Regions from separate parts of the Streptomyces brevispora genome, predicted to be linked through region 3. Evidence: riboswitches for the same ligand, from Rfam matches in the RefSeq annotation. Region 3 holds a riboswitch; each other region holds the start of a gene.
What was found. A riboswitch is a leader RNA that binds a small molecule or an ion and turns the genes downstream of it on or off. The one in region 3 is predicted to bind cobalamin.
Positions count from the first base shown of each region.

Region 1: it holds a riboswitch for cobalamin, as region 3 does, so the genes downstream of both, FHX80_RS30945 (ABC transporter substrate-binding protein) here and FHX80_RS03385 (cobalamin biosynthesis protein) in region 3, are expected to answer to the same signal.
Region 2: it holds a riboswitch for cobalamin, as region 3 does, so the genes downstream of both, FHX80_RS20400 (ribonucleoside-diphosphate reductase subunit alpha) here and FHX80_RS03385 (cobalamin biosynthesis protein) in region 3, are expected to answer to the same signal.
Region 4: it holds a riboswitch for cobalamin, as region 3 does, so the genes downstream of both, metE (5-methyltetrahydropteroyltriglutamate--homocysteine S-methyltransferase) here and FHX80_RS03385 (cobalamin biosynthesis protein) in region 3, are expected to answer to the same signal.

Region 1 covers NZ_VIWW01000002.1:327,636-334,639, forward strand. Annotated here, with positions in the region: gene FHX80_RS30930 (acyl-CoA dehydrogenase family protein) at 1-1,194, shown strand, start outside; gene FHX80_RS30935 (acyl carrier protein) at 1,459-1,719, shown strand; gene FHX80_RS30940 (beta-ketoacyl-[acyl-carrier-protein] synthase family protein) at 1,716-2,939, shown strand; cobalamin riboswitch at 3,020-3,208, shown strand; gene FHX80_RS30945 (ABC transporter substrate-binding protein) at 3,245-4,312, shown strand; gene FHX80_RS30950 (FecCD family ABC transporter permease) at 4,309-5,400, shown strand; gene FHX80_RS30955 (ABC transporter ATP-binding protein) at 5,397-6,185, shown strand; gene FHX80_RS30960 (PRC and DUF2382 domain-containing protein) at 6,297-7,004, opposite strand, start outside.
Region 2 covers NZ_VIWW01000001.1:4,362,929-4,369,932, reverse strand. Annotated here, with positions in the region: gene FHX80_RS20425 (sugar ABC transporter substrate-binding protein) at 1-485, opposite strand, end outside; gene FHX80_RS20420 (GntR family transcriptional regulator) at 767-1,537, shown strand; gene FHX80_RS36415 (DUF3311 domain-containing protein) at 1,884-2,090, shown strand; gene mctP (monocarboxylate uptake permease MctP) at 2,087-3,724, shown strand; gene FHX80_RS20405 (GNAT family N-acetyltransferase) at 3,836-4,348, shown strand; adenosylcobalamin-variant (AdoCbl-variant) riboswitch at 4,427-4,525, shown strand; gene FHX80_RS20400 (ribonucleoside-diphosphate reductase subunit alpha) at 4,680-7,004, shown strand, end outside.
Region 3 covers NZ_VIWW01000001.1:707,999-715,002, reverse strand. Annotated here, with positions in the region: gene FHX80_RS03390 (cobyric acid synthase) at 1-130, opposite strand, end outside; gene FHX80_RS03385 (cobalamin biosynthesis protein) at 127-1,140, opposite strand; cobalamin riboswitch at 1,285-1,418, opposite strand; gene FHX80_RS03380 (hypothetical protein) at 1,593-1,826, opposite strand; gene FHX80_RS03375 (inorganic phosphate transporter) at 1,852-3,120, opposite strand; gene FHX80_RS03370 (class II aldolase/adducin family protein) at 3,356-4,033, shown strand; gene FHX80_RS03365 (alpha/beta hydrolase) at 4,175-5,302, shown strand; gene FHX80_RS03360 (hypothetical protein) at 5,488-6,798, shown strand; gene FHX80_RS03355 (VOC family protein) at 6,854-7,004, opposite strand, start outside.
Region 4 covers NZ_VIWW01000003.1:72,301-79,304, reverse strand. Annotated here, with positions in the region: gene FHX80_RS33420 (helix-turn-helix transcriptional regulator) at 1-115, opposite strand, end outside; gene FHX80_RS33415 (pyridoxamine 5'-phosphate oxidase family protein) at 638-1,066, shown strand; gene FHX80_RS33410 (ester cyclase) at 1,103-1,546, opposite strand; gene FHX80_RS33405 (YceI family protein) at 1,644-2,201, opposite strand; gene FHX80_RS33400 (YciI family protein) at 2,399-2,812, opposite strand; gene FHX80_RS33395 (hypothetical protein) at 2,998-3,246, opposite strand; cobalamin riboswitch at 3,737-3,952, shown strand; gene metE (5-methyltetrahydropteroyltriglutamate--homocysteine S-methyltransferase) at 4,116-6,434, shown strand; partial or broken gene FHX80_RS33385 (cobalt ABC transporter ATP-binding protein) at 6,545-6,712, opposite strand; gene FHX80_RS36265 (hypothetical protein) at 6,780-7,004, shown strand, end outside.

The sequences.
Region 1 (7,004 bases), on a different contig from region 3:
GACCACTGTCTGACCTCCTTCGACCAGGTATTCGTGGGGCGCGAGGCGCTGCTCGGCGGGGAGCAGGGGCGGGTCGGCGACGACGGGGTGTTCCGCAGCGGCACCGCCGGCCACAGACGCCGGTTCCTCGCTTCCATCGGCCGCGTCACCGCGGGCCGCATCTGCATGAGCGCGAGCGCGGTCGGCTCGGCCCGGGCCACCCTCGCCATCGCGGTCCGCTACTCCGGCCACCGGTATGTCTCCGGGGGCCGCGCGTTGCCGCCGTTGGCGGTGATCGCCCACCGCAGCCATCACGGCCCCCTCGCCGGGGCCATGGCCACCGTCTTCGCCATGAGCCTCCTGCACCGACGGGCCCTCGACCGCTGGGAGGCGGCGGCGCACCGGCCGGCGCCGGAGCGCGAGGCGGCCGGGCGGCTGGTCGACATCGCCAAGGGGTGGATCACCTGGCAGGCCCGGTCCGTGATCGTCGAATGCCGGGAACGGTGCGGCGCCCAGGGCCTGCTGGAGAACAACGGAATGGCCGAACTCGTCACCGGGGTGGAGGGTGCCATCACCGCCGAGGGCGACAACATGGCCATCCACGCCAAGGCGGCGGCCGAGATGGTCATCTCCGCGATGCCTGAGGCGATGGACGCGGGGGGCACCGCGGACGCGGGCGCGCCGGCCGGCGGCCTGGACGATCTGCGGTACCTCGGCCGGCTCCTGGCCCAGGTGGAGCGGATCCAGTTCGGCCGCTCCCGCGCCCGCATGGCACGGGCCCCGCACGGCGGCCCGCTGAAGCGGTGGAACGCGGGATCAGGGCCCGCGCTGCGAGGAGTCGAGGCCCATGCCTGCCGGCAGGCGGCCGACGCCTACGCGGACGCGGTCGAGGGCCTGCCCGAGGGGCCTGCCCGCGAGCGGCTGACCGATCTGGCCCGGCTGTTCGCGCTGCGCTGGGTCGAACGCAACAGCGGGGACCTGCTCGTCGCCGGTCACCTCACGGCCGACCAGGTCGAGGGCCTGACGGAGACCATCGAGCAACTCGTCGCCGCCGTCGCGGCCCACCTTCCGGACCTCGCCGACTCCTTCGCGCTGCCGGAGGAAGTGCTCGCCGACTGGCCCATCGCGGGAGCCCGCTACGCCGAGGCGTACGACGACCCGGGTGCCTCCTGGCACACGGGCGGGCGCCGGGTAACGGTCGGGGGTGATCGATGAGGGCCGAGCCGGAGCCGGCCGCACCGTCGGGCCCGCGCCGTGGCCGACGCGGCACAGGGACTCTGCCGCGGTGCCGTACTCCTGGCCTTCTGGGGTACGGCGGCCGTGTTGTCGCGTTGGTGCACGGGGCCGCGGACCCACGGAGGCGAATCGGTTCGCTGCAAGGCGTAACTGGACGGACGCTGCTCAGTTACTTCGGCGTCGGGGTGGTGAGAGGCGCCGCCCGGACATCCCCGCCGGACGGGCATGATGGAGAGGAAGACCATGAGCGCGATTCACCCCACGATCACCGAGGTACTCAGCCGTACCTTCAGGGTGCCCGTGGCCGAGATTCTCCCGGAATCCACGATGGAGAGCCTGGACATGGACTCCCTGGCAGTCGCCGAGTTCGCCGTCGTCATGAGGGAGGCCGTCGGCGTCGAGCTGGACCCGGGCACACTGCACCGGGACACCAGCCTCGCCGGGCTCACGGAGTTCCTCCGGGCGTCGGCCGGCAGCGAGGCGCCGGTGGGCACCGCCCGATGAAGATGCCGGCCATCGCCGTCACCGGCCTGGGAATGATCACCCCGGTCGGCAACGACACCGAGTCCACCTGGGACGGGGTGTGCGCCGGGGTCAGCCCGGCCCGCACCGTCCCCGCGCTCGCAGGGTGCGCGATCGACTTCGCCTGCACCGTCGACGGTATCGACCTGGACGCCTCGATCGGCCGCCGTACGGCCTTCCGCATGGGCAGGTACACCAAATTCGCCGTACTCGCCGCGCGGGAGGCGGTGGCCGACGCGGGACTCGACCCGGGCGGCTGGGACGGCGGCCGGGTCGCGGTCGTCGTCGGCACCAGCAGCGGCGGCTCCGCCGGTCTCACCGATCAGGCACTGGTGCTGGAACGGCGCGGGCCCGAGGCGACCTCGCCGTCCGGGATCCTGCTCACCATCCCGAACATGCCCGCGGCCGAGATCGCGATCGAGATGGGAGCGACGGGCCCCAGCCTGGCACCCTGCACCGCCTGTTCGTCCGGGATCACCGCACTGTCCGTGGCCCGGGACCTGCTCGTCACCGGGCAGTGCGATCTGGCGATCGCGGGAGCCACCGAATCGACCCTCTTCCCGATCGCCATGACCGGATTCGCCAGATCCGGCGCGGCCGCCCGCGCGGACCGGGACCTGTCCCGGCTCAGCCGGCCCTTCGCGGCCGACCGGGCGGGGCTCGTCATGGGAGAGGGCGCCGCCGTCATGGTGCTGGAACGCGCGGCCGACGCCGAGGCCCGGGGTGCCGAGCCGCGCGCGCTGCTCGCGGGCACCGGCGCCACCACCGACGCCCACCACCCCACCAGCCCGCACCCCGACGGCCGACTCGCCCAGGCCGCCGTCGAGGCCGCGCTGCGCGCCGCGGGCTGGCAGGCCGCGGACGTCGAGCACATCAACGCGCACGGCACGGCCACACCGCGCAACGACGCGGCCGAAGCCGCCCTCATCGGCCGGGTCTTCCCGCACCGGCCGCCCGTCACCGCGCCCAAGGGGGTGCTGGGTCACTGCATGGGCGCGGCCGGAGCGATCGAGGCGGGGCTGACGATCCTCACACTCCAGCGCGGAATCATCCCGCCGGTCGCCAACCTGGACGCGCCCGCGCCCGGGTTCGACATCGAGTGCGTCACCAAGCAGCCCCTGGTGCTGCCCGTCCGGCGTGCCGTCAGCCACTCCTTCGGATTCGGCGGACACAACGCCGTGGTCGCGCTTCTGCGTCCGTAGCGACCGGGCCGGTGGTGGTACGGGCCGAGGCCGGGCCCGATTCCACCGGCCGCACCGCCGCTGAGCTGCGCAGAGGCTCGTGGTAGCGTGCCTGGGCCAGTCGAACTCCATGGTGGAGTCAGGGAATCCGGTGCGAATCCGGAACTGACGCGCAGCGGTGAGGGGGACGGGCGGGGCACACGGCCACTGGGAGACCCACAGGGTTCCCGGGAAGGCGTCCCGACCGTACGAACCCGAGTCCGAAGACCTGCTGGCACCCGCGGTCCGGCACCGGGCCGCGGAACTCCGTACAGCGGGCCCCGCGCATGGGCCCAGAGACGCCGAGGTACTTCGTGCCGCCCATAGCCGGCCACGCCCGCTCCGCCGCCCTGCTCACAGCCGGAATCGTTCTGCTGACCGCCTGCGGCGGTGCCAAGGACAGTTCCGCGGCCAGGTCCACGGGGGCCGACGGCTATCCCGTGACCCTGGAGAACTGCGGACGCACCGTCACCGTGGACGCCGCTCCGCGCCGTGCCGTCCCGGTCGACCAGGGGTCCACCGAGATTCTGCTCTCGCTCGGCCTCGCCGACCGGCTGGCGGCCACGGCCACCTGGACCGACCCGGTGATGAAGGGCCTGGAGAAGGCCAACGCCGGCGTCCCGAGGATCTCCGAGAACCGTCCCTCGTCCGAGAAGGTCCTCGACCAGGAGCCCGACTTCGTCAGCGCGTCCTTCGAGTCGACGCTCGCCAAGGGCGGCGTGGCCCCCCGCGAGCAGTTCGAGGAACTGGGCGTCCCCACCTACGTCTCGCCCGCCGACTGCACCGCCAAGGACAACAGCAAGGACGGCGACGGGGTCCGCACCGGAGCGCTGACCATGGACAGTGTCTACGCCGAAGTACGCGACCTGGCCAAGGTGTTCGGTGTTCCGGAGCGGGGCGAGAAGCTCGTGGCGGACCTGCGTGCCCGGGTGCGGAAGGCGACCGGCGGCATCGACGCCTCCGGCGCCACCTTGATGTACTGGTTCGCCAACTCCGAGTCCCCTTATCTGGCGGGCTGTTGCGGAGCGCCCGGTGTCATCACCCGTGAGCTCGGTGCGAAGAACGTCTTCGACGACACCCATGAGGAATGGCCGCAGATCAACTGGGAGACCGTCGCCGACCGCAACCCGGATGTACTGGTCATCGGCGACCTGACCCGCAAGTCGGAGACCGCCGAGAGCGCGGTGCGGAAGATCGCGTTCCTGGAGTCCAACCCCGCCACGAAGAACATGGACGCCGTACGGCACAAGCGCTATGTGCTGCTCAGCGGCCAGGCCATGAACCCGTCGATCCGTACGGTCGAGGGTGTGGAGCGCGTGGCGGCCGGGCTGCGTACGTTCGGGCTCGCGGGGTGACGGACACCGGACAGGCCGCGGAGGTGGGCGAGCGCACGCTCCCCGCGGCCGGTGAGCCCGGGCGTCCGGGCATCCGGGGTGTCCGCAGCGGATTCCTGTGGGCCGGCGGGCTCCTGCTGCTCGTCCTGTCCGTCGCGGTGGCCGTCACCATCGGTCCGGCCCGGATCTCCGTCGGCGACGTCCGGTCCACGGTCGCCTCCCACCTCGGGCTCGGGGAGTCGCCGCTCAGCCCGATCCGGGACGGCATCATCTGGAACCTGCGCATGCCCAGGACCCTGCTCGCCGCCGTCTGCGGCGCCGGGCTGGCGGTCTGCGGCACCGTCATGCAGTCGCTCCTGCGCAACCCGCTCGCCGACCCGTTCGTCCTCGGCGTCTCCTCCGGGGCGTCGACCGGCGCGGTCGTGGTCGTCGTCCTCGGGGTCGGCGGGGGAGCGGTGTCCCTGTCGGCCGGCGCGTTCATCGGGGCGCTGTGCTCCTTCGCGCTGGTCCTGCTGCTCAGCCACACCCTCGGCGGCAGCACCGACCGGGTGGTCCTGTCCGGGGTCGCGGCCATGCAGCTCTTCTCCGCACTCACCTCCTTCGTCGTGATGACCGCCGCCGACGCCGAGCAGACCCGCGGGGTGCTGTTCTGGCTGCTGGGCTCGCTCGGCGGCGTCGGCTGGACCGATGTGTGGATCTGCTCCGCCGTGCTCGCCGTGACGCTGACGATCTGCCTCGGCCATGCCCGTACGCTCGACGCCTTCGCCTTCGGCCAGGACGCCGCCGCAACCCTCGGTGTCCACGTCGGGCGCACCCGGATCGTGCTGCTCTGCACGACCGCGCTGCTGACCGCCGCACTCGTCAGCTCGGCCGGCGCCATCGGCTTCGTCGGCCTGGTGCTGCCGCACGCGGCCCGTGCGCTCACCGGTTCCGGACATCGCAGACTGCTGCCTGTCACCGCGCTGGCCGGGGCCGTGTTCCTGGTGTGGGTCGACACCCTCGCGCGAACCGTCCTCGATCCGCAGGAGGTTCCGGTGGGCGTCGTCACCGCCCTGATCGGGGTGCCCGCCTTCGTCCTCGTCCTCTACCGCACCCGGCGGTCCGCATGACCCCGCCCGCCCGCGACGGGCTGCGGGCCGACCGGGTCAGCCGGGAGGCGGGCGGCCGCCTCATTCTGGACGGGGTGTCGCTGACTCCGCCGCCCGGTGCCACCGTCGGGCTGATCGGCCCGAACGGCTCGGGCAAGTCGACCCTGCTGCGGATACTGGCCGGAGTCCTCGCCCCACACGCCGGCACGGTCACCCTCGACGACGACCCGCTGGCCGCTATCGGCCGCCGCACGGTGGCCCAGCGGGTCGCGGTGGTCGACCAGCACTCCCTCACCCAGGTCGAGCTGAGTGTCGTGGACGTCGTACGTCTCGGCCGCATCCCGCACCGCCGTGCCTGGTCGGCGCCGACGGCCGCGGACGAGGCCGCGGTACGCGAGGCCCTGGAGCGGACCGGTCTCACCGGCCGCCGGGAGCAGTCCTGGCACACCCTCTCCGGCGGGGAGCGCCAGCGCGTCCAGATCGCCCGCGCGCTGGCCCAGCAGCCGCGCGAACTGCTGCTGGACGAACCGACGAACCACCTGGACGTCCAGCACCAGCTGGAACTGCTGTCCCTGGTCACCTCGCTGCCGCTGACGGCTGTCATCGCCCTGCACGACCTCAATCTGGCCGCGATGTTCTGCGAGCGGATCGTGGTGATGAACGGGGGCCGGGTGGTCGCGGGAGGGTCCCCGGCCGAGGTGATCACCCAGGAGCTCATCGCGGATGTCTACCGGGTCAGGGCCGTCGTGACACCGGACGGCCCCGAGGGACGGCCCTCGGTGCGCTTCCGTCCCGGGCGGCCCTGAACACATCCGGCACAAGGCGGGCCCGGAGGGACACGAGAGGGCGGACCCCCGTACTGCGGGTCCGCCCCTCGCTCCTGTCCGGTACGGCTGGTCCGGCGCGGTGCGCGGGGGTCAGCGGCGCCGTCCCTGACCGAACTCGCCGCCTATGTCCTTGCCGTCCTTGGTGATGCCGTCCGCGTAGTCGATCTGCTCCTTGCGCAGTTCCGCGGAGACTTCCTTCTGCTCGGTCACCTTCTTGGTTTCCATCCGTACCCGCTCGACCGGCACGGTCTCCTTCCGCATCGTGGCGCGTTCGGCGTGCAGAGTGACCTCCACATCCTGCTCGTGGATGCCCGAGCGGGCCGTCTTGTCGCCGGGCCGCAGCGGCTCGCGCACCACGCGAACCTCTTCGTGCGTCACGGGCACGGTCCTGGTGACGTTCTCGGTCACGACGTACTTGTGCAGGCGGGCCTTGCCGCTCTCGTACTCCTCGGTGCCGATGCGCAGTTGTTCCTCGGAGCGGATGAGTTCCTCCTTGCCGCCCAGGTCGGCGGAGGACCGTTCGGCGCCCGCTCCGGCTCCGACCAGCGGACGCGCCGTACCGGAGGTCTCGGTGTCCCGGTGCCTGCCCATGCCGGTGCCGGAGGCCGCACCGGCGGTGCCGGTCGCCGGCTTGCGGTCTGCGGTGGTGTTGCGTGCGGCGCCTGCCGCGCCCATGGCCCCGGCTCCGGCGGCCGCGCCCGCTCCGGCCGCGCCCATGCTGCCGGTCCCGGACGTGGTCGGTGCACCGGTGCCGGTTGTGCCCGCGGCCCCGGAACGGTCGCCGAGATTGGCGCCGGT
Region 2 (7,004 bases), 3.7 Mb from region 3:
AACATGTCCTTGTTGTAAATCGCTACGCGGGCGCCGGCGTAGTAAGGAACGCAGTACTGCTTGCCCTCGAAGGCGCACGTGTCCTTCAGACCCTTGATCCAGGTGTCCGAGTTCTCGTACTTCTTCGGGTCGATCTCGCCGAGTGCCCCGTTGAGGATGTACGTCATGGTCTCGGTGTTGCCGAGCTCCACCACGTCGGGGAACTTGTCGCCCGCCAGGGAGGCGTCAAGCTTCTTGGCCTTGTCGGCCCAGGTCTGGTACTGAACGTTGACCTTGACGTTGGGGTACTTCGTCTTGAACTGGGCATTGACATCCTTGACCAGTTCAGGCCACGTGCTCTGCGCATCCGACATCAGCCAGACGGTGAGCGATTCCTTGCGGTCCTTCGGGTCCTTCGACGACGTCTTGCCGTCGTCGGAACCACACGCTGCGATCGAAACCAACATGCCCGCGACGCCGATCGCCGCGATGAGCTTGCGCTTCACGCCACCCTCCTCAGGGATGCTGCAACCCCTGCCCACCGCGCGAATAACGTCGACGAGTACTGCTGGGGCTGGAACCTGGTCTTTAATGGTTTAGACCAGTACGGGGAGCTTGGCCTAGACCTTTAGGGGTGTCAAGGGTGTATAAGAAGTGCACTCGCGTCCGTTATAGGACCGACACCTGAGGGAGGGCGACGAGCCGTGACCGGACCGTGCCACCATGTGAGCCGCGACAGACGGAGGAGCCGGTGACGGCAGCAACGCAGCAGTCGGGAAGGCGGGCCATGGGTACCGGCGGGGGCAGCACGGAGAACGAGACGGGCGCGGGCGCGGGTACGCGTACCGCGCGCGTCCCGAAGTACTACCGGCTGAAGCGACATCTCCTCGACATGACGGACACGATGCCGCCGGGCACCCCCGTACCCCCGGAGCGGACCCTGGCCGCCGAGTTCGACACCTCGCGCACCACCGTGCGCCAGGCGCTCCAGGAACTGGTCGTCGAGGGCCGGCTGGAACGCATCCAGGGCAAGGGCACCTTCGTCGCCAAGCCGAAGGTCTCGCAGGCCCTGCAACTCACCTCGTACACGGAGGACATGCGCGCCCAGGGGCTGGAACCGACGTCCCAGCTACTGGACATCGGCTATGTCACGGCCGATGACACACTGGCCCAGCTCCTCGACATCACCACGGGCGGCCGCGTACTGCGGATCGAGCGGCTGCGGCTGGCGAGCGGTGAGCCGATGGCGATCGAGACCACCCACCTCTCAGCCAAACGCTTCCCCGCGCTGAGGCGTTCGCTGGTGAAGTACACCTCTCTCTACACAGCCCTGTCCGAGGTGTACGACGTGCGGCTGGCCGAGGCCGAGGAGACCATCGAGACCTCCCTCGCCACCCCGAGCGAGGCCGGACTGCTCGGCACGGACGTGGGCCTGCCGATGCTGATGCTGTCCCGGCACTCGCTGGACGAACAGGGCGAGCCGGTCGAGTGGGTCCGCTCGGTCTACCGCGGCGACCGCTACAAGTTCGTGGCCCGCCTGAAGCGTCCGCTGGACTGAACGGACGCCCGCCCGAAGCATTACCCGAACAGCCCCCGTGGAGCCGCTTCCACGGGGGCTGTTCCGCGCCCACAGAAGGCACTCCATACCGCCATTGGACTAGACCATTTTTCGTACGCCTGGAGCTGTTTCGGCCAACCGTTCGCGGTATGAAGGCCGTTGCCGGACCGCAACGCCGACTGGGGGTGACGCCGGCCGGAACCCTCGCCTAGATTTCGTGCGCATCACGACAGGTGATCAGCGAGGGGACGGAGTCGCCGCAATGACAGCAGACCCAGAAGGAAAGCCGGACCCAGCAGGGGAGCCGGGCCCAGCAGCAGAGCCGCCCACCGTCACACCGGTGCGGGTGGTCATCGCCTTCTGTCTCATCGCGCCGTTCGTGGCGATGCTCTGGGTGAGTTCGTACGCCAGGATCGACCCGGCCTTCATCGGCATCCCGTTCTTCTACTGGTACCAGATGCTCTGGGTGCTGATCTCGACCGCGCTCACGATGATCGCGTACAAGCTGTGGCAGCGTGACCAGCGCGCCCGCAAGGGAGGTGCGTCAGCATGAAGGACGGCGTGAACGGCGTCGCGCTCGGCGTCTTCATCTTCTTCTTCCTGGCCGTCACGGTCATCGGCTTCATGGCGGCCCGCTGGCGCAAGGCCGAGAACGAGGCCAGTCTCGACGAGTGGGGCCTGGGCGGCCGGTCGTTCGGCACCTGGGTCACCTGGTTCCTGCTCGGCGGCGACCTCTACACCGCGTACACCTTCGTCGCCGTACCCGCGGCGATCTACGCGGCGGGCGCGGCCGGCTTCTTCGCGGTGCCCTACACCATCCTGGTGTACCCGCTGATCTTCACCTTCCTGCCGCGGCTGTGGTCGGTCTCGCACAAGCACGGCTACGTCACCACCTCGGACTTCGTCCGCGGCCGGTTCGGCTCCAAGGGGCTCTCCCTCGCCGTCGCCGTCACCGGCATCCTCGCCACCATGCCGTACATCGCGCTGCAGCTCGTCGGCATCCAGGCGGTGCTGGACGTGATGGGCGTAGGCGGCGGCGAGAACACCCACTGGTTCGTCAAGGACCTGCCGCTGCTGATCGCGTTCGCGGTACTCGCCGCGTACACGTACTCCTCCGGGCTGCGCGCACCCGCGCTGATCGCGTTCGTCAAGGACGGGCTGATCTACCTGGTCATCGCCGTGGCGATCATCTACATCCCGATCAAGCTCGGCGGCTTCGACAACATCTTCGCCGCCGCGCAGGAGAAGTTCGCGGGCCCGCCGGGAGGCAAGCCGACCGGCGCGCTCGCGCCCGGGGTGAACGGCCAGTGGGGCTACGCCACGCTGGCCCTGGGGTCGGCGCTCGCGCTCTTCATGTATCCGCACTCGATCACGGCGACGCTCTCCAGCCGCAGCCGCGACGTGATCCGCCGCAACACCACGATCCTGCCGCTGTACTCGCTGATGCTGGGCCTGCTCGCGCTGCTCGGCTTCATGGCGATCGCCGCCGGGGTCAAGGTGGACAACTTTCAGCTGGCGATCCCTCAGCTCTTCGAGAACATGTTCCCCGACTGGTTCGCGGGGGTGGCGTTCGCCGCCATCGGCATCGGCGCGCTGGTGCCCGCGGCGATCATGTCGATCGCCGCGGCGAACCTGTTCACCCGGAACATCTACAAGGACTTCCTGAAGCCCGACGCGACGGCCGCCCAGGAGACCAGGGTCTCCAAGCTGGTGTCGCTGCTGGTGAAGGTCGGCGCGCTCGCCTTCGTCCTCACCATGGACAAGACGGTCGCGATCAACTTCCAGCTGCTCGGCGGGATCTGGATCCTCCAGACGATGCCGGCCCTGGTCGGCGGCCTGTTCACCCGGTGGTTCCACCGCTGGGCGCTGCTCGCGGGCTGGGCGGTCGGCATGGTCTACGGCACGGCCGCCGCATACGGGGTGGCCGGCCCGACCCAGGCGCACTTCGGCGGGTCGTCCAAGGAGATCCCGGGCATCGGCGAGATCGGCTACATCGGCCTGACGGCGTTCGTGCTGAACGTCGTGGTCACCCTCGTCCTCACCCTCGTCCTGAACGCCGTGAAGGCGCCTGCCGGGACCGACGAGACATCCCCCGGCGACTACACCGCGGACGCGGACGACCTGGCCGCCCCCGGTGTGAAGAAGGAGCTCCCGCCGGTAACGGCCGGGGCGCCGGGCGGGCACTGACGGCAGCGGCACGGGCCGCCGCACCCCACGCACAGGGGCGCGGCGGCCCGTTCGCGCGCCGGGCGGAAAACCCTTGCGGACGGCGCCCGCGGATACGGCAGACTTCCGCGTATGGACATCACCATCAGGCCGATCGAGCCCGCCGAGCACACCGCCCTCGGCGAGATCACCGCCGAGGCCTATCTCGGGGACGGGCTGCTGGACTTCGGCGCCGACGATCCGTACCTGGTTCAGCTGCGGGACGTCGCCCGGCGGGCCGCCGAGGCCGAGGTACTCGTCGCGGCGGATGCGCGGGGCCGGGTCCTGGGCGGCGTGACCTACGCCCCGCCGGGGAACCGGTGGGCCGACATCGCGGCCGCGGACGAGGCCGAGTTCCGGATGCTCGCGGTCTCCCGCGAGGCCCGTGGGGCCGGGGCGGGCGAGGCGCTCGTCCGGGCCTGTATCGACCGCGCACAGGGCACCTCGGGGGTCACGGGGATCGTCCTGTCGACGCAGCCGAGCATGCACGGAGCCCATAGGATCTACGGGCGCCTCGGCTTCGTACGGACCCCCGAGAGGGACTGGTACCCCATCGACGGGGTGTCGTTGCTGACATATCGCCTGGACCTCCCGCCGGCGTCATGACGTCGCACTGACGCGTCGCGCAACACAACATGTGGGGGCTGCCGCATCCGGCTGCCCCCACATGTATGCTCGTGCTCGCTGTCGACGCAGGGAAATCCGGTGCGAATCCGGAACTGTCCCGCAACGGTGTGTTCGGTGTGCTTTTGCGCATCCGTGAGTCCGAGGACCTGCCGACAGCGCATCCGGCTCGACCGAACCGGATGCCCAGACGTCCGGGCCTCGTGGATGGGCCGGTGGACGCCGCACGGAGTGCTGCCCTGCCCAGGGTCCGGCTCCGCCCGGCTGCCCCCGTTCCCCCGCCGGCCCAGAGCCGAGCGAGGGAGAGCACCACGTGACCATCGCGCCAGCCGATCCGGTTTCAGCGGCCGAGTCCGAAGCCGCCGAGTCGGAAGCCGCCGAGTCCGGAGCAGTCGAGTCCGGAGCAGTCGAGTCCGGGGCGGTCGAGTCCGGAGCCGACCCGTCCGCGACACCCGCGAAGGACGGACCGGGAACCGCGTTGCTGCGGACCCTCACCGACCTCACCGCGGATCTGCCCGACACCGACCCCGGCCGCGTCGCCGCCGCCGCGCTGCGCGGCCGCAACGCCCGGTCGGACGAGGCCGAGCTGCGCTCGCTGGCCACCGAGGCCGCCGCGGGCCTGATCTCCGAGGACCCCGCCTACTCCCGGCTCGCCGCCCGCCTCCTCACCCGCTCCATCGCGGACGAGGCCGCCGGGCAGGGCGCGACGTCCTTCTCCGCATCGGTCGCCGTCAGTCACCGCGAGGGCCTGATCGCGGACCGCACCGCCGAGTTCGTGACGCTCCACGCGGCCGCTCTCGACGCTCTGGTGGGGCAGGCCCTCGCCGACGGCGCCGACGACCGCTTCGGCTACTTCGGTCTGCGCACCCTGTACAGCCGCTATCTGCTGCGCCACCCGCTCACCCGCCAGGTCGTCGAGACCCCGCAGCACTTCATGCTGCGGGTCGCCGCCGGGCTCGCCGAGGACAACTCCGAGCGCGCCCTGGACGAGGTCGCCGCGCTGTACCGGCTGATGAGCCGGCTGGACTACCTCCCCTCATCCCCCACCCTCTTCAACTCCGGCACCCGGCACCCGCAGATGTCCTCCTGCTATCTGCTGGACTCGCCGCTGGACGAGCTGGACTCGATCTACGACCGCTACCACCAGGTGGCGCGGCTCTCCAAGCACGCGGGCGGCATCGGCCTCTCGTACTCCCGTGTCCGCGCCCGCGGTTCGCTGATCCGCGGCACCAACGGGCACTCCAACGGCATCGTGCCGTTCCTGAAGACGCTCGACGCCTCCGTCGCCGCGGTGAACCAGGGCGGCCGCCGCAAAGGCGCCGCGGCCGTCTACCTGGAGACGTGGCACGCGGACATCGAGGAGTTCCTGGAGCTGCGCGACAACACGGGCGAGGACCAGCGGCGCACGCACAACCTCAACCTGGCGCACTGGATCCCGGACGAGTTCATGCGCCGGGTCGACGCGGACGGCACCTGGTCGCTGTTCTCCCCGGCCGACGTGCCCGAGCTGGTCGACCTGTGGGGCGACGCGTTCGACGCCGCGTACCGGGCGGCCGAGGCCAAGGGCCTGGCCCGCAAGACGATGCCGGCCCGTGAGCTGTACGGCCGGATGATGCGGACGCTCGCGCAGACCGGCCAGGGCTGGATGACGTTCAAGGACGCCTCCAACCGGACCGCGAACCAGACCGCCGAGCCGGGCCGCGTCGTGCACTCCTCGAACCTGTGCACGGAGATCCTGGAGGTCACCGACGACGGCGAGACGGCCGTCTGCAACCTGGGTTCGGTCAACCTCGGCGCGTTCGTCGCCGACGGCACGATCGACTGGGAGCGTCTGGACGCCACCGTCCGTACCGCCGTGACCTTCCTCGACCGGGTCGTCGACATCAACTTCTACCCGACCGAGCAGGCCGGCCGGTCCAACGCCCGCTGGCGGCCGGTGGGCCTGGGCGCGATGGGTCTCCAGGACGTCTTCTTCCGGCTGCGGCTGCCGTTCGACTCCCCCGAGGCGCGCACCCTCTCCACGAAGATCTCCGAGCGGATCATGCTCGCCGCGTACGAGGCGTCCTGCGACCTGGCCGAGCGGTCCGGCCCGCTGCCCGCCTGGTCCGAGACGCGTGCCGCCCGCGGTGTGCTGCACCCGGACCACTACGACACCGAGCTGAACTGGCCGGAGCGCTGGGACGCCCTGCGCGCCCGGGTCGCGACGACCGGCATGCGCAACTCGCTGCTGCTCGCCATCGCGCCGACGGCGACGATCGCCTCGATCGCGGGCGTGTACGAGTGCATCGAGCCGCAGGTCTCCAACCTCTTCAAGCGCGAGACGCTCAGCGGTGAGTTCCTCCAGGTCAACGCCTACCTCGTCGACGAGCTGAAGAAGCTCGGCGTGTGGGACGCGCGGACCCGTGAGGCGCTGCGCGAGGCCAGCGGCTCGGTGCAGGGCTTCGCCTGGATCCCGGAGGAGGTGCGGGCGCTGTACCGCACGGCGTGGGAGATCCCGCAGCGCGGACTGATCGACATGGCGGCGGCCCGTACGCCGTTCCTCGACCAGAGCCAGTCGCTGAACCTGTTCCTGGAGACGCCGACGATCGGCAAGCTCTCCTCGATGTACGCGTACGCCTGGAAGCAGGGGCTGAAGACG
Region 3 (7,004 bases):
GCGACATGTTCTGCGCCTTGAACGGCGCGACCTTCACGCCCCGGCGCACCAGCCAGCGGCAGATGCCCGCCGTGACGACGCTCTTGCCCGCGTCCGAGGTGGTCCCGGCGACCAGCAGTCCGCCGCTCATGTCGGTCTCCGTCCTGAGGTGCGCGTACCCGGGGCAGGCGACCCCGTGCCGCGCGTCGAGGTGATCCGGCGTGCGGCCGCGCCCGTGCCCAGACGGGCCGCCACGCTCACGCCGAGGGCCAGCGCGCCGACCCGGCGCGACAGCCGTACGGCACGTTCGATGTCCTCGGTCCCCACCGCCCGGCCGGTCTCCCCGTTGAGCACGGGGCGGTGCTCGACCCGGCCGCCGTAGGCGAGGGTGCCGCCGAGCCGTACGCCGAGGGCGCCCGCGAAGGAGGCCTCCACGGGGCCCGCGTTGGGGCTCGGGTGCTTGGCGGCGTCCGCCCGCCAGGCCCGCAGCGCGCCCCGGGGCCGTCCCCCGGCGGCGACGGCGAGCAGGGCCGTCAGCCGGGCGCCGGGCCAGCCCGCGAGGTCGTCGAGGCGGGCCGAGGCCCAGCCGTAGCGCCGGTAGCGGGGCGACTTGTGGCCGACCATGGCATCGAGGGTGTTGGCGGCCCGGAAGCCGACGAGTCCGGGGACCCCGCCCAGCGCACCCCACACCAGGGCGCCGACCACGGCGTCCGAGGTGTTCTCGGCGACGGACTCCACCACGGCGCGGGCGATCTGCGGTCCGTCCAGGGACTGCGGGTCGCGGCCGCACAGACGCGGCAGCCGTTCACGGGCCAGGCCGAGGTCCCCCGCGGCCAGGGCGTCGCCGATGGACCGGGCCTCGCGCCCCAGCGACGTACCGCCGACGACGGACCAGGTGGCGGCGGCGGTCAGGGCCACGGACGCGGCGGGGTGGTGGCGCAGCGCTCGGGCGGCCAGCGCGGCACCCCCGGCGGCGCCTCCGGCGCAGACCAGGGTGTGCAGTGCGCCCCACCCGCGGTGGTCACGCCACAGACGGCGTTCGACGCCTGCCGCGGCCCGCCCGAAGGCGGCGACCGGATGTCCCCGGCGGGGGTCACCGAGCAGCAGATCGCCGATCAGCCCGGCCGTGGCGCCGTACGCGAAGACGCGATCGGCACGCACGGTTCAGCCGGCCGTTGCGCCTCGAAGGACCTTCGTACGGTCAACTGGTGGAAGGGGCGACACAGGAACGGACGCACGGCAGCCGGGCATGGCGATATGTCCTCACTCAGGGTCCGCGCCCTGGTTCGACGTGACCGGCGACGAGAGTCTCCTGGCTCCCGGATCCGCAGTTCCCCCGGTCTTCCAGTCCACTTGGCGTGGACCGTGACGTTCCGGTGGTGGGGGACTGCTCCCCGGTGACAGTGGCGGGACCGCGCCGGATTCGCACCGGCTTCCTCTGCTGTCGCCGTAATGGCTCCGGCAGTCCACCACGCTCCGCGAACGTCAGTCAACCCGCCGTTGACCTGCGAAGGTGCAGTGTGCTGAGACGCACATCGGGCCGGACGCACACGAGGTGCGTCCGGCCCGATGCGGCTGGAGTGCGACGGGAGCCCGTGGGGGCCCGGAGGCTGTCAGGCGACGATCAGATAGATGCCGTAGGCCACCGCTGCCGCGCACAGTCCGAAGCAGACGTACGCGCCGGCGCGGGCCAGCATCAGCGACCCGCCGCCCCGGCCGCCCTGCGCGGCCGGTTCCGGCTGCCTGGAGAGGCCGACGATGCCCAGGGTGAAGAGAGTCACCAGGGCGACGGTGGCGACGAGCGAGACACCGAAGACGGTGCCGAGTGCTGCCCAGTCGATGTTCATGGGGATGTGTCCTTCCCGGACGCTCTCATACCGTGGCGGGTCGTGCCGGGTCGGCAACGGGTCCGGCGGGGGCCGGGATGGTGGTCTTGAGGTCCTGCTGGGCCGCGGTGGGCGGCGGGCTGACGGCCGCGATGGCGGTGGTCACGACGCCCGCGGGTTCGGCGTCCCCGGTGACCGGGGTGCCGTCGGGTGCGACATCGTCCTTGCCCACGGGCTTGCGGCGCGACAGGACCCAGATCGCTCCGGAGCCCGAGACCAGCAGCGCGGCGACGAGCACGACGCCCCAGGTGCCCTGCTTGGTGAGGAGCTCCGCCCCGGCACCGACCAGACCGGCGGCCGGCAGGGTCAGACCCCAGGCGACGAACATCCGGGTGGCGGTGGACCAGCGGACCACACCGCCCCGGCGGCCGAGGCCAGCGCCCATCACCGCTCCGGAGCAGGACTGGGTGGTGGAGAGGGAGAAGCCGAGGTGGGAGGAGGCCAGGATGACCGTGGCCGCACTGGTCTGGGCGGCGAAGCCCTGCGGCGGCTTGAGGTCGGTGAGGCCGCTGCCCATGGTGCGGATGATGCGCCAGCCGCCCAGGTAGGTGCCGAGCGCGATGGCCACACCGGCGCTGACGATGACCCAGACCGGCGGGTTCGAACCGGGGGAGAGCACCCCGCCGGTGACCAGGGCCAGGGTGATGATGCCCATGGTCTTCTGCGCGTCGTTGGTGCCGTGGGCGAGGGAGACCAGCCCGGCGGAGGCGATCTGTCCGGCGCGGTAGCCCTTGGCGGTCGCCTTCTCCTGGGCGCCGTTACGGATGTTCCCGCCGATCCGGTACGTCAGCTTGGTGGCCAGCAGTGCGGCCAGACCGGCGACGACCGGGGCGGCGACCGCGGGGAGCAGCACCTTGGTGACGACGGTGCCGCCGTCGACCGACGACCAGCCCGCGGACATCACCGCGGCGCCGATCAGACCGCCGAAGAGGGCGTGCGACGAGCTGGACGGGAGCCCGACCAGCCAGGTCAGCAGATTCCACAGGATGGCGCCGACGAGCGCCGCGAAGATGACCTCGGTTCTGAGGCCGTTCTCATTGATGATCCCGCCGGAGATCGTCTTGGCGACCTCCACCGACAGGAACGCGCCGACGAGGTTGAGAACGGCGGACATCGCCACCGCTGTCTTGGGTTTGAGTGCGCCGGTCGAGATGGTCGTGGCCATCGCGTTGGCGGTGTCGTGGAAACCGTTCGTGAAATCGAACACTAGAGCTGTCACGATCACAATCGCGAGCAGCAGCGTGATGTGTTCCATTTACCCAGGCAATCGTTCGACGTCAGTGGCACGTGGACCGTAGGCAACTTGAGTGAACGGAAGATGAACTGAACAGGGCGTTGTGGTGACTCTCGTCGGAGTGTCGTCGCTCCATTTGACCGTGATCCGACAGCGGGGGAGGGGCGCAGGCCGGTGTGGGCCCCGATTTCGAGGTCCGGCCGACTCTCCGAGGCGGTGAAAACATGAGCCGCTCATCGGTGGAAAGGATCTTCGTATGAGCGAACAGCGGCGGGGCCCGGTCGGACAGACCCGGGACATCGAACAGGCGTGGGAGGCGGTCGTCGCGACCGCCCGCAGGACGGCGGCCGACGGTCTGGTCGTCGGGACCTCGGGCAATGTCTCGGCACGGGTCGGCGGAATGGTGCTGGTCACCCCGAGCGGTGTGCCGTACGACCGGCTCCGCCCCGAGGACGCGGTCGGTGTCGACCTGCACGGCAACCGGGTCCTCGGCGAGCTGGCCCCGACCAGTGAACTGCCGCTCCATCTCGCGGTCTACCGGAACACCGGGGCCGCCGCCGTCGTGCACACCCACGCGGTGCACGCCACGGCCGTCTCCACGCTGGTCTCCGAGGTGCCGCCGATCCACTACGCGGCCGCGCTGCTGGGCGGTCCCGTCCGCGTCGCCGCCTATGCCCGGTACGGCACCGACGAACTGGCCGGGAACATGGTGGCGGCCCTGCGGGACCGCACCGGCTGCCTGCTCGGCAACCACGGAACCGTCACCTACGGAGCCACCCTCGACGAGGCGTACGACCGCACCGCCCAGCTCGAATGGCTGTGCCGCCTCTGGCTCGCCGCGAGCGCCGTACCCGGCCGTTCCCCGGCCCTGCTCACTCCGGACCAGCTGAGCGACGTCCAGGAAGCGCTCAAGGGGTACGGGCAGCCGGGCTGAGTCTCCCCGCGGGCCCTTCCCGTACCCCTTCGGGCGGGGCGCCGGAACGGGGAGGGGCCTGCGGGACGGGTCGGCCACGGGAGGCCACCGGACGGCCCCCGCCCGCTGGCCGAGTGCGGGCGTGCCCACGACACTGAAGCCGTGCGCCCGGTTACCGCGACGGCAGCAGCCGTCACCTCCATCCTCGGCGCCGGTGCGGCAGCGGTCGCGGCCGGCCGGTACGCAAGCGACGTCGCCCTCCGGGCGCCGTCCGGACGTCCCTTTCCCGCCGACCGCAGACTCACCGTGCATGCGACGGCGGCGGGACAGGTCACACTGACCCGGTCCTTCGCCGCGCTGCGGCCCGGCACCTACGGGCTGGTCGGTGACGGCGTCCATGCCGTCGTCGGCCCGGTGATCGACCAGGCCCACACAGCCGCCGACACCGTCGTGCGCCGGCTGGAACGCGTCAACCGCGGCACCCTGCGCCCCGGGGCCAAGGTCCGCATCGCGCCCGAGCTGCACAGCGGTGACCCCACCACGGCCCTCGGCCTCGAACACCGCGAGGTCGAGATCACCGGCGAACTCGGCGCCCTGCCCGCCTGGTTCGTGCCCGGCCACCGCGCCACCTGGGTCATCACCGCGCACGGCATCGGCACCACCCGGGAACACCCCCTGAACCTGCTGGGCTTCCTGAACGAACAGCAGCTGCCGGTGCTCGACCTCGCCTACCGCGGCGACGCCGGAGCCCCGCGCTCCCCGGACGGCCTCAGCCACCTCGGCGAGTCCGAATGGCGCGATCTGGACGCGGCCATCCGCTTCGCCGTGCGCTACGGCGCCGAGAAGGTCGTGCTGCACGGCTGGTCCACCGGCGCCTCCATGGCCCTCCACGCGTCCGTCAACTCCGCGCTCAGGGACCGGATCAGCGGCCTCGTCCTCGACTCCCCGGTCATGGACTGGGCCACCACCCTTCGCGCCCTGGCCGCCGCCCGCGGTGTCCCGTCCGCCCTGCTGCCCCTCGCGGTCCGCGCCGCCCAGGGGCAGACCGGACTGCACGGCACCCGGCTCCTGGATGCCTCGCTGCCCCGCACCCTGCACGTGCCCACGCTGATCTTCCACGGGCCCGACGACACCCTGGCACCCTGGCAGCCGTCCCGGAGGTTCGCCGCCCGCCGCCCCGACCTGGTCACCCTGCACGCCGTACCGCAGGCTCCGCACGCGGCGATGTGGAATGCCGACCCGCTCCGCTACGAAGAGGCGCTGCGTCGCTTCCTCACGCCCCTGATGTGAGCTGATGTACCGCTTCGGCCGGTTGGTGCCAGACGGTGCGGACGTCCCGGGACACCGGTGATTCGGGTTCCGTTTGGGCTTTCGGGCTGTCAGACGCAAGACTGCTCCCCGTGACGTCCCGTACCCCGCGCGACTCCAGGCTGCGACTTGTCCGCCCGCGACCCCTCGCCACCGCTCGCAAGGCCGTGATCACCCGGCGCACTAGGCCGGCGCCCCGCCCTCCCGAGGGCACCCCGCCCCGGGCGGAACTGGCCCGCCAGGCCAGGGCGGCCCTCGCCGACGCTGTGCGGATCGCCCGCTGGGCGGCCGGCGGCGCCCGTCCCGGCACACCACCCCTGGCCGCCACGGCCCTCGAACGGGCCGCTTCGGAGCTGGAGTTGTCCCCGGCCCAGGTGCGCTCCGGCTGGGACCGGGCCCGCCTCGCCGGTCTCGTCGAACTGCACGGCGACACCGCACGGCCCGGCTGGCGGCTGCGCGCCTGGGACCGCGACGACTCCGCCGTGCTCCGCGGCTGGGTGGCGCTCTTCGACGCCTGGTCGCTCGTCCACGCCGCACCGCAGGACATAGAGTCCAGCGCGGTCGCCGAGGCCGTCGAGGCCGTGCCCCAGGTGCTCTCCCTCCTCCAGCTCTCGGCGGGCCCGGTCACCGTGCCGGCCCTCCTCGACCTCCTCGGCCAGCGCGTCGCCGAACTCCACGAGGAGCGCTGCGAGGTGCCGTACGGGCCGCAGCCGCTCCCCGCCCCCGCCGAGGCGCCGCCCACCGCCCACCCCGAGGCCCTGGTCGCGCTCCTGTTGGACTGGGCCCTGGAGGGACTGGCCGCCGTCGGGGCGCTCACCCTCGGCTCAGGGCACGCCACCCTCACCCCGCTCGGCAACTGGGCGGTCTGGGTCAAGCTGGAGCAGATCTGCGTCGCCGCCCAGAGCCCGGCCGGGAACATCGAGCAGTCCGCCGCCGACATGCTGCTCGGCTGCGCCCGGCTCACCCCCGGACCGGCCCGTGCCGAATACCGTGCCTGGCTGGCCGCCCGCCCCGTCGGCAGCGCCGTCGCCGAACTCCTCGGCGTGGCCCGGGGCGAGGACGCGCTGCTGCGCGGGCTCGCCTTCGAGGCGCTCCGTGTCGTCGGCGCACCGGCCGAGCCCGAGGTGCGTTCCGTCGTGGCCGATCCGTCGCTGCGCCCCTACGCGCTGCTCTGGCTCGCCGAGTACGACGGGGCCGACCCCGAGGATGCCCAGGAGGTCCTCAGCCGGGAGGAGGCCACCTGGCTCTGGGTGGACACCGCGGCGGCCGTGGCCGACCACGGCGAGGCGGCGCTGCTGGTCCGCCACCTCGACTCCGCCGTGCAGGGCAGCGTCCCGGCCCTGCTCGACGAGGTACGGGCCATCGGCCATCCGCGCACCGTGCAGGTCCTGGTGGCGCTGGCCGCCGCACACCCCGACCCCGCACTTGCCAAAGCGGTCCGCAAAGCGGCGTTCCAGGTGCACACCGGCGGCGCCTGAGCCGGACGGGCGGTCCGGTCGGCCGGGGGAGACCCGGGGCGACCGGACCGTCCGCTCAGCCGGCCGACCCCGGGGCGTACGTCCCGAAACTCCACACATTGCCCTCCGCGTCCCGCGCCATGTAGTCCCGCGAGCCGTAGTCCTGGTCGGTGGGCGGCATCAGGATCTCCACCCCGTGCTCCACCGCCCGCGCATGGTGCGCGTCG
Region 4 (7,004 bases), on a different contig from region 3:
ACATCAGCGCACGGCGAGCCATCGCTGTCACGTCGAGCGGCTTCGCGTACTCGCGGTCGACCAGGTCCCGGGCCCTTCGCAGGTGCGCGAGATTGGCAAGGTACTGGTCGTCCATGGGACGAGGGTACCTGCGCTCCGGTTCCCGCCCGCGCCCGACTCTCTCCGCCCTGTCACTCTCTTCAGCCGACAGCGACCGGTCTCCTCGACGAAGTCGCGCACGATCCTCGCATTGCGGATCCCGACCCGGCGATCGTTCGCGTGGCGCGGGCGTATCAGCAGTGCCGCCAGGTCGGTGGCCTTCGTCTCGCCCAGCTCGGCCCAGGCGAGGGCTGTTGCCCGGCCTGCTCCGACCGGGCTCGGTAGCACCAGGCCCGCATCGGTCACCGCCAGGCTCCCCAGCTCGACCCGGCCCTTTTCGGCGTCAAGCGTGCCGCGCAGCCGCTCCAACAGCGGTATCCACCCCTCAGCGCACTGACCCATCGCACACCGCTGATCCCCTGCACCGGACCTCGCCCGCCCCCCTAGCACCGGGTTCGATTCACGACTCGTCCAAGCCGCGACACAACGGTTGATCCGGCATATACATTGCATAATGCAGCACCGAGAGCTCACGACACCCACCACGAAGGAGTCACCCGTGGCTTTGACCCGTGAAGAGCGCGAGCAGTTTCTGGCGGAGCCGCACGTCGCGGCGCTGGCCGTGAACGTGGCGGAGCGGGACCGTTCGCCGCTGACGGTCCCCATCTGGTACCAGTACCGGCCGGGCGGCGACATCTGGATCATGACGGGGCCCAACTCCCGCAAGGGGAAGTCGATTGCCGAGGCGGGCCGGTTCTGCTTGATGGTCGACCGTGTCTCACCGACCGTCCGATACGTATCGGTCGAGGGCCCCGTCATCTCGACAGTCCCGGCCACACGCGAACGGCTGGTCGAGATGTCGTCGCGCTACCTCTCCGCCGAGAAGGTCGACGGATATGTCGACTTCGCCTTGAAGGAGCACGGCGAACAGGTGATCATCCACATGCGGCCGCAGCGCTGGCTCAGTTCGGACCTCGGCGAGTTCTGAGGCGGGCGCGGGACTCCGGGATGTCCGTCGCCGTGATCATGAAGGGCCTCCGGGAGCCGCGCCGAGCTGTCGCATCTGCGCGAGGACGTCGACGACCCCCCAGGTCTCCGCGATCCTGTCGCCCTCGAAGCGGAAGATGAAGATCTCGTTGTAGGTGACGGATCTTCCGGTTGGCGGAAGGCCCAGGTACTCGCCCAGGTGGGTCCCGGTGACCGTGTTCCTGGAGACGAGCCTGTCCCCCTCGGCGATCATGTCCTCGACCTCGATGTGAAGGTCGGGGAAGGCCCTGCAGAGCGTCACGAACACCTCCTTCAGCGCTTCTGCCCCCGTCGCTTGGACCTGCAAGGGTGTGCGGATCAGTACGTCCGGATCGAACAACTCGTCGATCGTCCTCTGGATGCGCTCCGCGTCGCCGCCATTGACGGCCTCATGCAGACGGCTGAGCGACGCTCTGTTGTTGGCTGACCGGGCTGTGGACATGTGGCTTCACCTCGGGGCGACGCGAACGTTCGGGTGGTTGCCGCTGGTCGCGGCGGGGACGTGACGGCCGGCGTACGGCGTCGTGTCCGGGGGCAGGTCACTTCTGCGCGACGGCCTCGATTCCGAGGCTGATCGACACCTTCTCCCCGATCACGCCGCCGACGCCGTCCATCGGGAAGCGGATGCCGAAGTCACGCCGGTTGATCTGCGCGGTTGCGGAGAAGTCGGCCCGCCGACCGCCAGAGGGGCCGGGGCCGAACCCGTTCGGCTCGACGGCCAGCGGCACCTGCCGGGTGACTCCGCGGAACGTCAGCTCACCGTCGACGACCCAGCCGTCGCCGGTCCGGCGGATGCCCGTGGAGCGGTAGCTCATCGTCGGGTGTTCGCCGACGTCGAAGTGGTCGGCGGAGCGCAGGTGGCTGTCACGCCGCTCATTGCCGGTGTCGAGGGACGTGACGTCGATCATCGCGGCGACCGACGAGCCCCGGGGGTCCTCGCTCGTGACGATCGTGACGTCAAAGCCGGTGAACCGTTCACGCACCGTGCTGACCCTGAACTGCCGGAGGGTGAAGGCGAGTACGGAGTGCGCCGGGTCCGCCTTCCAGGTGCCGGCCACATAGCCGGGGATCGTGGCGGTCGCGGGGGCGGAACTCATGACTTCCTCCATGGTGGTGATGCCGCTGCCGGGCGGTGCGGGCGGGGACACCTCGGTGGCCGGCCCATGGACGGGCCCTGCGACGCGACCGTCACGGGCCGCCCCGGGCACGACCGCCTGTATGACCCTCCTGCCAAGGCGACGAACGCGCACCCGCCCAGGGGACAGTCCGGGTCGGAAATCTTCGAGCCGCCTGGTCAGGAACCGCCGCTCGGGGGTCGAGGTGGCCAGTTCGAGCGCCCTGCGGTAGGCGCCCCGGGCCTCGGCGTCCCGGCCGAGACGCCGCAAGAACTCGCCGCGGGTCGAGTGGAGGCAGAGGTAGCCGGAACACGCGACGCCATCTCGATCGCTTCGTCGAGGTCGGCCGCCTCGATCAGACAGAAGCCGCCGAGCACTTCCTTGGTGTCCGCGAACGGGCCGTCGGTCATCAGCGTCCGGCCACCGGCCACACGCACGCTCGTCGCCGTCTCAGCGGACTGCAACTGCCCTGCGCCGACACACCTCGGGTCGTCGGCCAGCGCCAGGTACTCGGCGTACGCCGCCTCACGTTCCACCTCCGACAGCGTCTCCTCGTGGCCGGGCTCGGTGTAGATCAGCAGGGCGTACTGCATCGCCGCCTCTGGAGTCAGCGGGCTCTCACCCTCACAACGAACGAGCAGCGGCGCAGGGGACACCGACGCGGTCGCCGGTTCCGGTCGAGCAGGGGCAGCGGCCCGCACGTCCCCTTGGCCTGGGCGCGCAGGCGATCGTAGATCCTGATCGTGTCCGGGTTCCACCACTTCCGCGTCGCGCGGGGTCAGCCGGCCGGTTCGTCCGGCACGGGGTGCTCAGGATGGTGATGGCCTGAGTGCGGAGCACCCCGTCGGCCGGTGCCGGCCTCGTCCGTGTCGGGAATCTCCGGGTCCGGCTGCTCGTCGGCGGCCGACTGCATCGAGCCGCCGACCACGTCCCAGGGGTCCTCGTCGGCGGTGGCCTGCTGATCGGGCAGGTCCCTCGGAATCGGGGCCCCGCTGTCCGCGGCGTCTTCCGGGTGAAGGTCGTTCACGGTGTTCTCGCTTCCTCCCGCAGGGGGTGTGCCCGATGCAGGTGTTCGGGTGAACCTGTTCCAGGTGGGGCAGTACACAGGTGGGGCAATACATTCGTCCCACAGGAGCGCGGAGCACGCTCACCGAGAACGACCTGGACGGCCTCGGAGCCGGCGCCGACGGACGTAGCTCGGCGCGAACGATGTGCGGCCCGGTGCCGCCACCTCCCCGAGGCCCTCCGGGCCGCGGTCACGGTGGGGTTGCCCCACCCCGGTCCAGGGGTCTGTCCGAGTACCCAGGCCGGCGCCACGTGATCCGCTGTCCGGGAACACTGCTCGTTGTCGGCGCGGCCCCGACCGACGGTACTGCTCCGCCTCACCGGATGCGGAGTCGACGGACGCGTCTCGCGGTCGGCCCGCGAGGGATGAGGCGCTTGCGGCGGCCTGTCCCCGATTCTCATTTCACGTTCCGGAATGTGAACAGCGGTGCCCGGGCGGTGGGCAACCGTCTAACCTGGCCCGTGCAGCTGGTTCGCCCTGTCCGCCAGACAGACGCGTCGTAAGAGGGAACCCGGTGGAATTCCGGGACTGCCCCGCAGCGGTGAGTGGGAACGACCGCCGTCATACGCACTGGATCCGGTTGGATCTGGGAAGCGACGGCCAGTAGGTGTCCGCCTCGGCGGACCTGCCCGCGAGTCCGAAGACCTGCCCGTTGCCCGCACACGACCCCTCGTGTGCGGATATCCCGGTGACCTCGTGGGCGGGTCGGCGTACATACCAGACGGAAGACCGCGCCGATGGCGTGCGTGAGATCCGTCCGGTTCGTCATCCCTTCGCGTCCGTGTCCCGTCCCCGGGATGTTCAGGAGTCATCTCGCGAAGGAGATTTCCGTGACAGCGAAGCCCGCAGCCGCGGCAGCACGAGCCACCGTGTACGGCTACCCCCGCCAGGGCCCGAACCGGGAACTGAAGAAGGCCATCGAGGGATACTGGAAGGGACGCGTCACCGCCGACTCCCTCCGGGAAACGGCGGCAGGTCTGCGCCGGTCCAGTTGGAGGCGGCTGGCGGACGCCGGGGTTCACGAGGTGCCCACCGGCGACTTCTCGTACTACGACCACGTCCTGGACACCAGCGTCATGGTCGGCGCGGTCCCCCGACGCCACCGCGCGGCTGTCGATGCCGACGCACTCGACGGCTACTTCGCGATGGCCCGCGGCACCCAGGACGTGGCGCCGCTGGAGATGACCAAGTGGTTCGACACCAACTACCACTACCTCGTCCCCGAACTCGGTCCGGACACCGTATTCACCGCCGATTCCGCCAAGCAGGTCACCGAGCTGAAGGAAGCCCTCGCGCTCGGGCACACCTCCCGGCCAGTTCTCGTCGGCCCCGTGACCTATCTCCTGCTGGCCAAGCCCGCCCCCGGAGTGCCGGCCGACTTCGAACCGCTCACCCTGCTGGACCGGCTGCTGCCGGTCTACGGAAAGGTGCTCGCCGATCTGCGTGCCGCAGGCGCGGAGTGGGTGCAGCTCGACGAGCCCGCGTTGGTCCAGGACCGTTCCGCGGCCGAGCTGAACGCGGCGGCCCGGACCTACCGTGAACTCGGCGGCCTCACCGACCGGCCCAAGCTGCTCGTCGCCTCCTACTTCGACCGGTTCGGCGATGCCCTGCCCGTCCTGGCCAAGGCCCCGGTGGAGGGTCTGGCACTGGACTTCACCGGCGCGGCCGCCGCGAACCTCGAAAACCTCGCCACCGCGGGCGGGCTGCCCGGCAAACGGCTCGTCGCGGGCGTCGTCAACGGCCGCAACATCTGGATCAACGACTACGAGAAGTCGCTGGCCACCCTCGCGACCCTCCTGGGCCTCGCGGACACCGTCGACGTAGCCGCGTCCTGCTCGCTGCTGCACGTCCCCCTCGACACGGCGCCCGAGAGGGACATCGACCCCCAGATCCTGCGCTGGCTGGCCTTCGCCGAGCAGAAGACCGCCGAGGTCGTCACGCTGGCCAAGGGGCTGGCCCTGGGCACCGGCGCCGTCGCCGCCGAGATCGCCGCGAACCGCGCAGTCCTCGCCTCCCGCAGGAACTCCCCGATCACCCGCGACCCCTCCGTACGGGCCAGGACCGCGGCCGTCACCGACGCCGACGGCCGTCGCTCCCGGCCGTACACCGAGCGTGCCGCAGCCCAACGCGCCCACCTCGGGCTGCCGTTGCTGCCGACGACCACCATCGGTTCGTTCCCGCAGACCGCCGAACTGCGCACGGCCCGCGCCGACCTGCGCACGGGCCGGATCGACACGGCCGGCTACGAAGAGCGGATCAGGGACGAGATCGGCGAGGTCATCTCCTTCCAGGAGAAGACCGGCATCGACGTCCTGGTGCACGGTGAGCCCGAGCGCAACGACATGGTGCAGTACTTCGCGGAGCAGCTCACCGGCTACCTCGCCACCCGGCACGGCTGGGTCCAGTCCTACGGCACCCGCTACGTCCGTCCGCCGGTGCTGGCCGGCGACATCTCCCGCCCCGAAGCGATGACGGTGCGCTGGACCTCGTACGCCCAGTCGCTCACCGGTCGCCCGGTCAAGGGCATGCTGACCGGGCCCGTCACCATGCTGGCCTGGTCCTTCGTCCGTGATGACCAGCCGCTCGGCGACACCGCCCGGCAGGTCGCCCTCGCTCTGCGGGACGAGGTGGACGACCTGGAGGCCGCCGGCACATCGGTCATCCAGGTCGACGAACCCGCGCTGCGCGAGACCCTGCCCCTGCGCGCGGCGGACCACGCCGCGTACCTGGACTGGGCCACCGAGTCGTTCCGGCTCACCACCAGCGGAGTGCGTGCGGACACCCAGATCCACACCCACATGTGCTACGCCGAGTTCGGCGACATCGTCCAGGCCATCGACGACCTGGACGCTGACGTCATCAGCCTGGAAGCCGCCCGCTCCCACATGCAGGTCGCGCGCGAACTCGCCGCACACGGCTACCCGCGCGAAGCGGGCCCCGGTGTGTACGACATCCACTCCCCGCGCGTACCCGATACCGACGAGATCGCCGCTCTGCTCCGCACGGGGCTTAAGGCCATTCCGGCCGAACGGCTGTGGGTCAACCCCGACTGCGGTCTGAAGACCCGCGGCTGGCCCGAGACCAAGGCGTCTCTGGAGAACCTGGTCACCGCGGCCCGAACCGTCCGCGGCGAACTACCCACCTCCTGACCGAGAAGTGACCGTAAAGTGACCGGACGGGCGGGGCGCGCAGCGCGCCACCGCCCGTCCGGCCTTCACTGCCGGTCGGAAGCCGCCGGTACGGAGGGTGTGAATCGGACCGCGGACTGGACCGAGCCGATGGCCACGCGCTGCTGCCGGCCCCCGGACAGTTCGTGCAGGGCACGGTGGCGGAGGTCGGCGAGACCCAGCAGGTCGAGGGTCTCCTCGACGCGCTTACGCCTGACCGTGGGTAAGATCGCCAACTGCTCTGCGGCGTAGGCGAGTTCCACGGCATTCCTGCACGGCATCTACGACCCGGCGGCCATCACCGACGGGCTCGGCACCGAGTGGGCCGTGCCCGGTATCTTCTTCAAGCCGTACCCGGCCAACCACTTCACCCACACGGCCGCCGACGCCGCCATGGCGCTGCGCGAACAGGGTCTGGACCCGGCGCGCGTGGAGCGGCTGGTACTCGGCGTGCCGGCCCCGGTGATCCGCACGATCGGCCAGCCGATCGAGCGCAAACGTGCCCCCGAGACGGGCTATCAGGCCCAGTTCTCCGGCCCCTACATGGTCGCC